DNA from 4 places in the Streptomyces yaizuensis genome. Region 3 is predicted to be linked to each of the others. Evidence: riboswitches for the same ligand, from Rfam matches in the RefSeq annotation. Region 3 holds a riboswitch; each other region holds the start of a gene.
The links. Region 3 has a riboswitch for cyclic di-AMP ahead of SYYSPA8_RS35495 (M23 family metallopeptidase). Riboswitches for the same ligand answer to the same signal wherever they lie in the genome.
Positions count from the first base shown of each region.

Region 1 (3,204 bases), on a different contig from region 3:
TTCATGGTGCCCGCGTTCGGGCTGCTGACCTGGCTGGCGATCTGGTCCCGGCAGAGCGAGCTGCGCACGATAGCGGCGGAGCTGCCCAAGTACGCGGTCGCCGGCTGGCTCGCCCCGGCGGAGCCGCAGGCCCTGTCGTCCATGAAGGCGCGCACGGTGGCGCGGGCGGTCGCCCGGCATGCGCAGGGCCCGGCGGCGGCGCACGCGGTCTGCGAGTACCAGCGGTTCGCGACGTCGCTGGCGTTTCTGCGGCACCGGGCGGAGCGGGGGTCGGCGGGAGAGGACTTCGTCGCCCGCGAGCAGGAGCTGCTGCACCACATGTGGCAGCGGAAGGCGGTGGCCGTGCCGGCGCTGACGTACGCGGCACGGGCGACGGGCCGGGTCCGGGTGCCGCCGCCGCACCGGGACTACGAGGTGTACAACCCGTACCGCGTCTGAGACGAACGGGCCGGGAACGGGCCGGCGGCCCTGGCATCGGGGGGTTTGCGCCAGGGCCGCCGGGGTCCGGAGGGTGGGTCGCCCCACTGCGGCGCGAAGCCGCAGGCGGACGAAAAACCGCTGATCAGATGGGCAGGCCCTTGGAGCGCAGCCAGGACATCGGGTCCATGGCGGAGCCGCCGGAGGTCTTGACCTCCATGTGCAGGTGGGCGCCGCTGGTGTTGCCGGTGTCGCCGACGCGGCCGACCATGTCGCCGGTGGAGACCTGCTGCCCGGCGCTCACGGTCATCGAGTGCATGTGCGCGTACATGATCTCCGTGCCGTCCGACAGCTGGAGAATGACCTGGTAGCCGTACGAGCCGGACCAGCCGGCCGACTTGACGGTGCCGGTGCCGACGGCCTTGAGCGGCGTACCGGCCGGGGCCGCGAAGTCCAGACCGGTGTGCTGGCCGGAGGACCACATGGGGCCGGACTGCCCGTAGGTGGAGGTGAGGGTGTACGAGGAGAGCGGCATCGAGAAGCTGCCGGCGAGGCGCTTGAGGCGCTCCTCCTCGGCCTTGGCCTTGGCTTCGGCTTCCGCCTTGGCCTTGGCCTCCTTCTCGGCCTTCTCCTTGGCTTCCTTCTCCGCCTTGGCCTTCGCCTGGGCTTCCTTCTCGGCCTTCTCGGCCTCGGCGGCGGCCTTCTCGGCGGCATCGCGCTCGGCGGCGGCGCGGGCGGCGGCCTCGGCGCTCGCCTTCTGCTCCTCGGCCTGGTCCAGGATCCGGGAGCGCAGGGCCTCGGCGGCGGTGGCCTGCTCGGACCCGGCCTCCTGGGCCACCAGTCCCATCGCGGCGTAGGAGGCACTCTCGTCGCCCGCACCGGAGGCGTTGTCGCCGTCCTCGGACATGAAAGAGCCGACACCGGGTAGAGAAGAGGCGTCGGGAAGGGAGATGGAGACCGCAGGCTTGTCCTGCGCGGTGGCGATACCGCCGGCGCCGACCGCCGCGATCACACCGACACCGAGGACGGTGGAGCTGCGGGCGAGACCGCCGCGCTGCTTCATCACCTTGTTGCGGTGGCGTCCACGGACAGGGCGAATCGTTTCGGCGGTGGGGTTCCACACGCCGGGGGTCGGAGCGGCCCCTTCGTCACTGAAGACCCCGGACTTGAACGGAGCTTCCGGGGCAGGGGTGTTGGACGCCACTGAGGCGCACTCCTTTCCTTCCTTCTCGCCTACCGGGTTAGCTGACGGGTTCGGAGCAGGAAGGTCTCCTACGGGCACCCGCCACCGCGAAGAGCACGGTGGATGGAGCCCGATTCACCCCAAGAGGTGGTTCCCCGGTTCCCTTGCGGGATTCGGCGCGTGCGCACGGTGCCGCCCTGACGACGGCTGGGACGACCGCGCTGCGTTATCGAACGTTAATAGACGGGCGGTCCTTATTCCAAGTTGTTCAGGACGATCTTTAATCTCTTTGCCATGGACTTAACGCCACATAAGCGGGCGGAGTCGGGCGACTTGAGCCACCGTCGGGCGGAGAGCCCTATCTGACGGTGCGTCAATTGTTATCGGATGGCACTGCTCCGGCTACGGAGCGTGCGACCCTTTATGCCGCCTTGACGTCAGGGGCCGCAGAACGGAGCGCTCGTGCCGGGTCCGGTGCCCGGCGGAGGGCTCCGCCGGGGGGCGGGCCACCGCGAGCAGCGCCATGTCGTCCGTCGACCCGCCGCCGGTGTGCCGGCGTACGTCGTCCAGCAGTTCGTCGAGGAGTTCACCGGGCCCGGGGAAGACCCGCCCGGCCAGGCGGACGGCGGGTTCGTAGAAGTGCCCCTTCGCGTCCCGCGCCTCGGAGAGTCCGTCGGTGTAGAAGAGCAGCGTCGCCCCCGGCGGCAGCGGATGCTCGCCGACCCGGTCCGGCCAGGCCCCCAGTTCGACCATGCCCAGCGGCAGCGCCGCCTCCGCGGGTTCGAGGACGTCCAGCGCGCCGTCCGGATGGAGCAGCAGCGGTTCGGGGTGTCCCCGGTTCACCAGCCGGACGGTGCCCGAGCCGTGCGGGATCTCCGCGAGGACGGCGGTGGTGAACGCTTCGACGGCGTCCAGGGTGTCCCGGCGCCGGGCCTCCCGGAGCAGCGCCCGCTCCAGCCGTTCGGTGACCCCTTCCAGGGTGGCCTCCTGCTCCGCAGCCTCCCGGAAGGCCCCGATGGCGACGGCGACCGCCTCCACCGCGCCCAGCCCCTTGCCCCGTACGTCGCCGACGACCAGCCGGACCCCGTGCGGGGTGTCCTGGACGGCGAAGAGGTCGCCGCCGATGAAGGCGTCCGCGAGCGCGGCCTCGTACCGGGCGGCGATCCGCAGCCCGCCGATCCGTTCCGCCGGGGTGGGCAGCACGGCGCGCTGTGCCGTCTCGGCGATCACGCGCGCGGAGGCCAGCCGCTCGCTGCCGCGGGTGATCACCCGGTTGATCACCAGGGCGAGGATGGAGACCGTGATCACGGTGAGGAGTTCGGTGTAGGCGGGGGACTCGTCCGCCGTCCCCTTGTGGAAGTGGATGGCGAGCACGCCGAGGACGGCCGCGATGCCGGTCACCAGGGTGGCCCGGAAGGAGAAGAAGGGCGCGGCGATCAGCGGGGCCGCGGTGAACATGGGGGCGGCGGTGAACCGGGGCGGGGTGACGAGGTCGAAGACCACGCCGGCCACGAGCATCAGCGCGGGCAGCATCCGGACGAAACGGCGGCCGCCGTATCCGCTCTGCTGCTCTGGCTGCGCCAAGGGGATCTCCTGACCGGGTC
Region 1 is NZ_BSBI01000008.1:19,330-22,533, forward strand. Features, by position in the region: gene SYYSPA8_RS19585 (PrsW family intramembrane metalloprotease) at 1-438, shown strand, start outside; gene SYYSPA8_RS19590 (M23 family metallopeptidase) at 563-1,621, opposite strand; cyclic di-AMP (ydaO/yuaA leader) riboswitch at 1,633-1,789, opposite strand; gene SYYSPA8_RS19595 (PP2C family protein-serine/threonine phosphatase) at 2,003-3,184, opposite strand.
Region 1: another riboswitch for cyclic di-AMP. It lies ahead of SYYSPA8_RS19590 (M23 family metallopeptidase); the one in region 3 lies ahead of SYYSPA8_RS35495 (M23 family metallopeptidase).

Region 2 (3,204 bases), on a different contig from region 3:
AGATGGCGACGTGGCGGTTTGCCACGGAGCCGCTGGTGATCGGTGGTCAGGCGATCGCGGTGGGTGATCCGGTGCTGGTGGTGCTGGCCGCGGCGAACCGGGATCCCGAGCGGTTCGAGGGGCCGGACGTGCTGGATCTGTCGCGGCGGGACAGCCAGCATCTGGGGTACGGGCACGGCATCCATTACTGCCTCGGGGCGCCGCTCGCGCGGCTGGAGGCGCAGACCGCGCTGGCGACCCTTTTCACCCGGTTGCCGGACCTCCGACTCGCGGCGGATCCGTCCGATTTGCGGTGGCGCGGTGGCCTGATTATGCGGGGATTGCGCACCCTGCCCGTTGAGTTCGATTTCGGCGGGAGAGCGCAGGGAATTGACGAGCCGTCAGGGTCGTGATGTTCGCGTGATCTCCGCTGCATCGACTTGTGACTGATGTTCGACTGCGGCTACGTTCACCCCGTCTCAGCAGTCTCGCGAAAGGCAACCGCATGCTCACCGGGAATGGTCGACATCGCCGACCCCGTCAGGCTCCGGCACTCGTCGTCGCGGCGGGAGTGACAGGATCGGCCATCGCGATCCCGCTCCTGGGCGCCGGCTCGGCGACCGCCGCCGAGTCCGCCACATGGGACCGCGTGGCCGAATGCGAGAGCGGTGGCGCCTGGAGCGCCGACACCGGCAACGGTTATTACGGCGGTCTCCAGCTGTCGCAGCAGACCTGGGAGAACTTCGGCGGTCTGGACATCGCCGACCGCCCCGATCTCGCCAGCCGCGCCCAGCAGATAGCCGTGGCCGAGAAGGTTCTCGCGGCCCAGGGCGCCAAGGCGTGGGCCACGTGCGCCGAGATGGCCGGTCTGACCGCCTCCGGCACCGGTACAGGCACGGACGCCGGTACGGGCACGGGCGCGGCCGGGAAGACCACCTCGGAGGCCCCCGCGGCCGGGAAGCCGGCCAAGAGGTCCGCCACGGCGCCGGAGAAGGCCGGGAAGGCGGCCGGGCAGGAGGCCGGGAAGTCGGCCGACAGCGGCACCGCCCGCGACACCGCCACCCCGGACGCGAAGGCGTCGGGCGGGGGCGGCGGCAAGGGCACGGAGGGCGCCACCGAGGGGACCGACCCCGCGCCGGCCCGTACCCAGGGCGTCGGCAACGGCCCCGACCGCACCACCGGCTCCGGTACCGAGGCCCCGGCGGGCGGCGGCAAGCACCGGGGCGCACCCGCCGACGAGGCGGCCGACGGCACCACCCCGGCGGCCGACGCCTCCTCACCGGCCGGTACGGCCGCCTCGGACGAGGTCCGGGACCGGGCGGCCGACACCCCGCAGACCTCGCGCGGCGGCGACGCGGCCCGCGACGGCGCGGCGTTGTCCGGTGCGGCACAGAAGGCCGGTGTCACGGTCGGGACCGGCGCGGCGGGCACCTCGCCGTCCGCGTACACCGTCCAGCCGGGCGACAGCCTCTCCGCCATCGCCGAGGCCGAGAAGGTCGAGGGCGGGTGGAACTCCCTCTATGAGCGCAACAAGAAGGAGGTCGGCGCCGACCCCGACCTGATCCACCCTGGTCAGAGCCTGGATCTCAGCGCCGCGCAGCAGTAGTTGCGCCGGGGTTTGTCCTGGTTTGCAGAAATGAGACAAGGGTCTCTTTGCGAAATCTCTGCCCCGGCTCGATCCGGAATATTGAATTCCAGGCCTCACCTGCGGAAACGTCAAGATCCGGAGTGGTGAGATGGGCGATTTCTCCCCGATGTTCATCTTTGAACATCGGGGAGGGCTGTGCGTACGGTCTGACCGCTCGCCACAGCGGGCACCGTCGACCGTCACGCCGAATCCTGCCGTCGGTCGGGGGGAAACACGACGCTCACAGCGCCGGAGGCAGGAGCGGGGGACCCAAGGTTTGCGCCGGTCCCGGCCGCTGACGAACGGTTCGTGAACCGTTCGCCCAGCAGTCGAACCGGCTGGGGGTGAAGCCGTGCGCCAGTCGCACGGCCGGGCAACTCACTTGGCCCGAACCCGACAGCTCACTTCGCAGGCGTCGGTGAGGGAGATCTCCATGCTGTTTTCCGGCAAGGGCAAGCACCGCCGTCCGTCCAAGGCCGTCCGCGTCGTGACCTTCGCCGGTGTCACCGGCGCCGCTGTCGCCGCCCCGCTGATGGGCGCGAGCACCGCCACCGCCGCCACGGCCGCCGAGTGGGACAAGGTCGCCCAGTGCGAGTCCGGCGGCAACTGGTCCATCAACACCGGCAACGGCTACTACGGCGGCCTCCAGTTCTCGGCCTCCACCTGGGCCGCGTACGGCGGCACCGCCTACGCCCCGACCGCCGACAAGGCCAGCAAGTCGCAGCAGATCGCCATCGCCGAGAAGACCCTCGCGGGTCAGGGCAAGGGTGCCTGGCCGAAGTGCGGCGTGGGCCTCTCCAGCACCCCGTACGGCGGCGGCTCCACCACCGCCCCGGTGCAGCAGGCCCCGAAGCAGGCCACCAAGCCGGCCCCGCAGCAGCAGGCGCCCCAGCAGCAGGCCGCCCCGCAGCAGCGCGCCGAGGCCCCGGTGACCCGCTCCGCCGAGCGCGCCCCCGCCGCCGCCCCGGTGCAGCAGCAGTCCGCCCCGTCCCAGGCCCCGGCCAAGGGCTTCCTCAAGGGCGACGGCGAGTACGCGGTGCAGGCCGGCGACACGCTCAGCTCCATCGCCGAGGCCAAGGGCGTCAAGGGCGGCTGGCAGAAGCTGTTCCAGCTGAACGAGGACATCGTCGACAACGCCGACGTCATCTACGTGGGTCAGCAGCTCCACCTGCGCTGACCCGCCCCCCGGGTGCTTCCCGGGCCACGGACCGCCCCGGTCCGGCGCGCTTCCCCCCGTTCGCGCCGGACCGGGGCTCCGGCCTTTCCCGGGCCCGATCCCTCGTACCAACCGCTACTGAGCGGTAGCTTTGCGGCGTTTTGCCCCGCCCTGCTGTATTTCTTTATCTTTTTCGTCCCAGCGGTCGGGCATCCGAGGGGACGGACCCCGCCCGCCGGTTAGGCTCTTGTCGCAAGGCCGATCGCGGCCCTGCACTCCATGCGTCACATCCCAGAAGGAGATGCTCGTGCCGTCCATCGACGTCGTCGTAGCCCGGGAAATCCTGGACTCCCGAGGCAACCCCACGGTCGAGGTCGAGGTCGGCCTCGACGACGGCAGCACCGGTCGTGCTGCCGTTCCGTCCGGCGCCTCGACCGGTGCC
Region 2 is NZ_BSBI01000019.1:103,505-106,708, reverse strand. Features, by position in the region: gene SYYSPA8_RS33865 (cytochrome P450 family protein) at 1-392, shown strand, start outside; gene SYYSPA8_RS33860 (transglycosylase family protein) at 551-1,585, shown strand; cyclic di-AMP (ydaO/yuaA leader) riboswitch at 1,844-2,036, shown strand; gene SYYSPA8_RS33855 (transglycosylase family protein) at 2,040-2,783, shown strand; gene eno (phosphopyruvate hydratase) at 3,064-3,204, shown strand, end outside.
Region 2: another riboswitch for cyclic di-AMP. It lies ahead of SYYSPA8_RS33855 (transglycosylase family protein); the one in region 3 lies ahead of SYYSPA8_RS35495 (M23 family metallopeptidase).

Region 3 (3,204 bases):
GCCAAGCTGGTCGCGGAGGGTCTTGAGGAGCTTCCGGAGACGGTCTGAGACCACCTCCGGGCCGGGCCCTCGCGGGTCCGGACCGACGCGCCCGGGGCCGGGCCCCGACCATCCCGGCCCCGGGCCGCACTCCCCGCCGGACCCCGGGGGCACCGACGCGCCCGCGCGGTGTCCCCGAGTCCGGCACGCCGGGCCGCGGCTCCCAGCCGACCACGGGGGCCGCGGCTTTCGCGTACCCGGCCGTCCACCGCTGAGCCAGCCGCCCACCGCGTACCCGGCCGCCGACCGCTGAGCCGGCCGCCGGCCCGGGGCCCGGACCTCAGGGGCGGGGCCCGGACCTCAGGGGCGGGCCGTCGCCAGCCGGGGCGCGCGGCGGGCCGGGCGCGGGCCGCCGGGGAAGCGCAGCCGGTGCGCCCCCGCGCTCCGCTCGGCGTGCAGCGCGGTCAGGGCCCGCGCCCGCTCCGCGTCGCCGCGCGCCACCGCGTCCAGGATCGCGCCGTGCTCGGCCCAGTACGCCAGCGGCTCGGCGGGCGGTTCCACCGCGTACATCCAGGCGATCCTGTGCCGCAACTGGGTGAGCAGGGCGATCAGCCCGGGGCTGACGGACGCCTGCGCCAGCGTCTCGTGGAACCAGCCGCCCAGCGCCCGCAGATCCTCGCCCCCTCCCCCGCGCGCCCGCTCCTGGCCCAGCCGGACCAGGCCGCGCAGCACCCGCAGATGCGCCTCGGTGCGCCGGCGGGCCGCGCGCGCCGCGCCCAGGGGCTCCAGCAGCATCCGGGTCTCCAGCAGATCGGCGGCCTCCTGTTCGGTGGGCTCGGCGACCTGCGCCCCGGCGTGCCGCCGGATGACCACGAACCCCTCGGATTCCAGGGTGCGCAGGGCCTCGCGGACGGGGATGCGGGAGACGCCGTAACGGCGGGCGAGCCGCTCCTCGGCGAGCCGGGCGCCGCGCGCGAGGGCCCCGGAGACGATGTCGTCGCGGATCGCCGTGCAGACCGAGTGCGCCGGAACGCGCATGACCGAACCTCCGCTGTGGTCCGCCGCTGTCCGCCCGGGTTCCGTCGGGCCGCCGCCACGGCCCCCTCGGGGCAGGGGTCGCCGGCCGCCCCGGGCCGCGCGGCCCTGTGCCGCGCGTTCGGCGACTCTATTGCAGGGAGCGCTCTTTCTCCGTGGGGCCGCGTCCGGCGCCGCCTTCTTCCGGCCAGCCCTTGGGCCCCCGGCGGCGGAACCGGTACGGCGGAGTACGCCGAAGGCCCCCGGCGTGCTCGCCGGGGGCCTTCGGTGACGCCGTGCACGGGGCCGCGAGGGCCGTACGGGCGCGGTGGGCTCAGATGTTCACGTCGTGCGCGCGCAGATAGGCGACGGGGTCGACGTCGGAGCCGTAGTCGGCGCCGCTGCGGGCCTCGAAGTGCAGGTGCGCGCCGGTGGAGTTGCCGGTCGAGCCGGCCAGGCCGATCTGCTGGCCCGGCAGCACGCTCTGCCCGGTGGTGACGTTGAGGGAGTGCAGATGCCCGTACTGGGTGTACGAGCCGTCGTTCATCCGGATCACGACGTTGTTGCCGTAGGCGCCGCCCCAGCCGGCCTCGACGACGGTGCCCGCGCCCACGGAGACCACGGGGGTGCCGAGGGCCGCGTGGAAGTCGATGCCGGAGTGGCTGCCGGAGGACCAGTAACCGCCGCCCGCCTGGTACGCGGTGGAGACGTACGAGCCGGCGACCGGGGCCTGGTAGGCGTTGAGCCGCTTGCGCTCGGCCTCGCGGGCGGCGCGCTCGCGGGCCTCCTGGGCCTCGCGCTCCCGGGCCTCGGCCTTGCGGCGGGCCTCCTCGGCGGCCTCCTCGCGGGCGATGGCCGCGCGCTTCTGGGTGACGGCCTGGTCGGCGACCTCGTCGGCGATGGAGTCGGCCTCGGCGTCCGCCGCGAGAATCATGAAGGTGCCGGTGTCCTCGGAGGAGGACGCGGGGGTGGCGGACGTGTCGTTCCCGGCGGCGGCGGCCGGGGAGGCGAGGGTTCCGCAGACACCCGTGGTGGCGAGGGTGGCGACGCCGGCGATGCGTGCGCCGTTGCGCGACACACGGCCCGGAGCACGGTGTTTCCCGGTGGAGCGGGTCAACGCCATGGAGAGGCTGATCCTTTCCTTCCTTCTCGCCTACCGGGTTAGCTGACGGGTTCGGAGCAGGAAGGTCTCCTACGGGCCCCTCCGCGCGGAGCGAAGGCGTCCGATTCACCCCTGGGGACGGTGGGTCCCCGGCTCCCCCGGGCTCGCACCCGGTGGGGACTCGGCGATGACTGTCCGTGCCACGGATGCGGCGTACAGCGGGCGAACAGCCGGACCGACGCTACGGTCGCCGCCGCCGGTTCGCCAAACAGACGGCGATTTTTGTTGGCTATGCCACAGCCCAGAAAGGCCAGTTCCCCATGACTTCCCATCAAAAATGGACAAAGAGCAGGAAACCCCGGCGATGTGGAGCGCATCACCGGGGTCATCTGTCGCCCTGACCCACCCATACCGGGCAGAACAGGGCAGGGGAAACGGGTCAGCCGGTCACGACGGTGACCTCGCCGATGCCCAGCGCCTTGGCCGGCTCCGCGATCTGCGACGCGTCACCGACGAGCACCGTCACCAGCCGGTCCACCGGGAAGGCGCTGACCACCGCGGCGGTCGCCTCCACCGTGCCGGTCGCCGCCAGCCGCTCGTACAGCCGCGCCTGGTAGTCGTCGGGCAGGTACTGCTCGACCTGGTCGGCCAGCGTGCCCGCGACGGACGCCGCCGTCTCGAACTTCAGCGGCGCCACCCCCACCAGGTTCTGCACGGCGGTGTCGCGCTCCGCGTCGGTCAGCCCCTCGGCCGCCAGGGTGCGCAGCACCTGCCACAGGTCCGCCAGCGCGGGGCCGGTGTTGGGCGTGTCCACGGAGCCGCTGATGGCGAGCAGCGACACACCCGTGCCGTCGGGCGCGGAACGCAGCACCTGCCCGAAGGCGCGCACGCCGTAGGTGTAGCCCTTCTCCTCGCGCAGCACCTTGTCGAGCCGGGAGGTGAGGGTGCCGCCGAGGCAGTACGAGCCGAGCACCTGCGCGGCCCACACCGGGTCGTGGCGGTCCCCGCCCACGCGGCCGATCAGCAGCTGGGTCTGGACCGCTCCGGGGCGGTCCACGACGATCACCCGGCCGGTGTCGTCGGCGGTGACCGGCGGTACGGGCAGCAGG
Region 3 is NZ_BSBI01000022.1:13,864-17,067, forward strand. Features, by position in the region: gene SYYSPA8_RS35485 (HPr family phosphocarrier protein) at 1-48, shown strand, start outside; gene SYYSPA8_RS35490 (GntR family transcriptional regulator) at 340-1,017, opposite strand; gene SYYSPA8_RS35495 (M23 family metallopeptidase) at 1,328-2,116, opposite strand; cyclic di-AMP (ydaO/yuaA leader) riboswitch at 2,130-2,292, opposite strand; gene SYYSPA8_RS35500 (M16 family metallopeptidase) at 2,535-3,204, opposite strand, start outside.

Region 4 (3,204 bases), on a different contig from region 3:
CCGGGGCCGGGACACCGCTGCCCACGAGGAGGTCCCGCCATGACCCGTCCCGGCACCGCCCGACCCCGCCCGCCGGCCGCGCACCGGCCGCCGCCGGAGTTCACCGAGCGGACCCCGTACGGCACCCGGACGTTCGACCCCCGGTCCAGGCTGATGGACGAGCGGATCGTCCTGCTGGGCACCGCCGTGGACGACGCCGCCGCCGGCGATGTGATCGCGCAGCTGCTCTGCCTGGAGTACACGGACCCGGATCGGGCCGTCGCCCTGTACGTCAACTCACCCGGCGGCTCGACCGCCGCCGTGCTGGCCGTCCACGACACCCTCCGGGCGATCCACTGCCCGGTGGAGACGGCCTGCATCGGACAGGCGGGAGGCGCCACCGCGCTGCTGATCGCCGCCGGCACCCGGGGGCGGCGGCTGGCCCTGCCCGGGGCGCGGATCGCCCTGCGGGAACCGGCCCTGGAGGAGCCGGCCGAGGGCAGCCCGGGCGACCTCGCGATCCACGCGGCCGAGTTGCTGCGGCAGCGCGCCCAGCTCTCCGCGCTGCTCGCCCTCCACACCGGCCAGGAGGAGCGGCGGATCGCGGCCGACCTGGAACGGACGCTCTTTCTGACGGCCGCCGAGGCCCGGGAGTACGGGGTCGTCGACGAGGTCGTCGGCCGCCGTGGCGCCGGCCAGGCACAGTAGACGGGGGACGAAATGCCATACTCCGGACACTCGTCGTCCGAGCCGCCCGGGCCGTTCGGGCCGTTCGGGCCACCCCTGCCGGCGCTGACGCGGGCGGAGGGCGCGTTCGTCGACGCGTACCTCGATGCCGTGGACCAGCTGGGGCGGCTCAACCCGGCGCGCGCCACGCAGACGTACGGCGCGCTGCGGGCGGCTCAGGCGCTGGTCGCCCACGCGGGCGCGCTGCGGGACGCGCTGACGCTGATGCACCACCGGGGCGAACACGAGGTGCACGCCGCGACCCTCGCGCGGGCGCTCAGGGCGCTCGACGGGGAGCGCAGAGCGCGGCGCGTCTCCCTACCACCCCCACAAGCTTCCTGACCATCCGTCCGCAGGGGTCCGACCGCCATTCGAGTACCAGTCGTGGTAGTCCGAATGATGTACGTGTTCCCAGGGGTGGGACTACGGTCGAGTTGCGCGAATGTCGACCGAGCATCCGGAATATAATATTCCGCCGCTGGTACGGGCATGGTTCCCTGTCGAGATCGGGAACGCCCGGAGCCGCTGTCCACCTGAACAGACCAATGGTGGCAAACCTCACATATAGCCGTTTCCGCTCGGAATTTGATCGGGTTGTGGGTCAAGATCCCTGGGACGACAAGCCCCCGTCACCTCGGCGGGGCGGTCCGGGCGGACGCCGAGTCCTGCCGCCGCTGCGGACTTTGGTCGACAGGAGTGCTTCGGCAGGAGTGGAGGACCCGAGCAGTACGGGACAGACGGACGGAACCTCGTCCGGATGTTCCTCGGGGTGAAGCCGTTCAGCGGCCGGGAAACTTCGTCCACCCGAACCCGACAGGTCATCCTTCACAGGCGGCTGACGAAGGGTTGCGCATGAGTGCGCAGAAAAACGTCCCGTTCCTGATGAGCCGGGCGGGGGCCGTGTCGGCCCTCACCATCGCGGCGGTCGGTGGCTCGCTCCTGGTGCCGGGAGGCACCTCGGAGGCGCACGCCGCGACCGGGCACGCGACCAAGGCACTGAAGGTGGCGGCCTCGAAGAAGGGCGCACCGTACCGGTACGGCGCCGTCGGCCCCAAGCGCTTCGACTGCTCCGGGCTGACGCTCTACTCGTACAAGAAGGCGGGCAAGAAGCTCCCGCGCACCGCACAGCAGCAGTACAACAAGACGCGCAAGATCTCCGCGTCCAAGCGCAAGGCGGGGGACCTCGTCTTCTTCCACTCCCGGGGGTACGTCTATCACGTGGGGATCTACGCGGGTAAGGGGAAGCTCTGGCACTCGCCCAAGAGGGGGTCATGGGTGAAGCTGGACAAGATCTGGACCAAGAACGTGCGCTACGGCCGGGTCTGAGACCCGCGCGGCGCGCATGGCCGAAACCCGTCGCGCGTGGGCCCGCAGCGCACGTCCGCGGCGCGTGAAGCCGTAGCGCAGAACCACAGCCGGAGCCCCCGGCCGGACACCTCGAAGGAGGTCCGGCCGGGGGCTTCCGGCGTTCCGGCGGTCACGACAGGCCGCATAGAGGGCATAGAGGGAGTCAGAGGGCCGGGGCGGGTACGGAGGGCTCCCGCGCGGCCGCCGGGGCGGTGGCGGCCACCGTGGACAGCGCCCACGCGATCTGCCGGTCGGTCAGGTCCGCACGGGCCGTCAGCCGCAGCCGGGAGACGCCGTCCGGGACGGACGGGGGCCTGAAGCAGCCCACGGCGAGCCCGGCGGCGCGGCAGCGCGCGGCCCACTCCACGGCCTCCGTCGCCGAGGGCGCCCGTACCGACACCACGGCGGCGTCGGGGCGGCGGGCGGTGAAGCCCTGCTCCGTCAGGCCCCGGTGCAGGGCCAGGGCGTTGCCCCGGACGCGGGCCGCGAGGTCCGGGGTCCGGCGCAGCAGCCGCAGGGAGGCGAGCGCGGCCCCGGCGGCCGCCGGGGCGAGTCCGGTGTCGAAGATGAAGGTCCTGGCGGTGTTCACCAGGTGGTCGACGACCTTCGCGGGGCCGAGCACCGCGCCTCCCTGGCTCCCCAGGGACTTGGACAGCGTCACCGTCGCGACCACGTCCGGCGCCCCGGCGAGACCGGCCGCGCGGAGGGCGCCCCGGCCGCCGTCGCCGAGGACTCCGAGCCCGTGGGCGTCGTCCACCAGCAGGGCCGCGCCGCTCCGCGCCCGGCAGATTCCGGCCAGGGCGGCGAGTGGGGCCGCGTCGCCGTCCACCGAGAAGACGGCGTCGGTGACCACCAGGGCGGGTCCGCCGGGGTGGTCACCGAGCGCGGAGCGCACGGCGGCCGGGTCGGCGTGGGGGACGATCGCGGTCCGGGCGCGGGCGAGCCGGCAGCCGTCCACGATCGAGGCGTGGTTGGCCGCGTCGGAGACGATCAGGGAGCCCCCGGTGCCGAGCGCGGTGACGGCGGCGAGATTGGCCGCGTATCCGGACGACAGGACGAGGGCGGCCTCGAAGCCGCAGAAGGCGGCGAGTTCGGCCTCCAGTTCGGCGTGGAGCCCGGTGCTGCCGGTGACCAGCCGGGAGCCGGTCGAGC
Region 4 is NZ_BSBI01000005.1:387,418-390,621, forward strand. Features, by position in the region: gene SYYSPA8_RS15335 (ATP-dependent Clp protease proteolytic subunit) at 40-687, shown strand; gene SYYSPA8_RS15340 (hypothetical protein) at 700-1,047, shown strand; cyclic di-AMP (ydaO/yuaA leader) riboswitch at 1,393-1,554, shown strand; gene SYYSPA8_RS15345 (C40 family peptidase) at 1,558-2,031, shown strand; gene SYYSPA8_RS15350 (8-amino-7-oxononanoate synthase) at 2,216-3,204, opposite strand, start outside.
Region 4: another riboswitch for cyclic di-AMP. It lies ahead of SYYSPA8_RS15345 (C40 family peptidase); the one in region 3 lies ahead of SYYSPA8_RS35495 (M23 family metallopeptidase).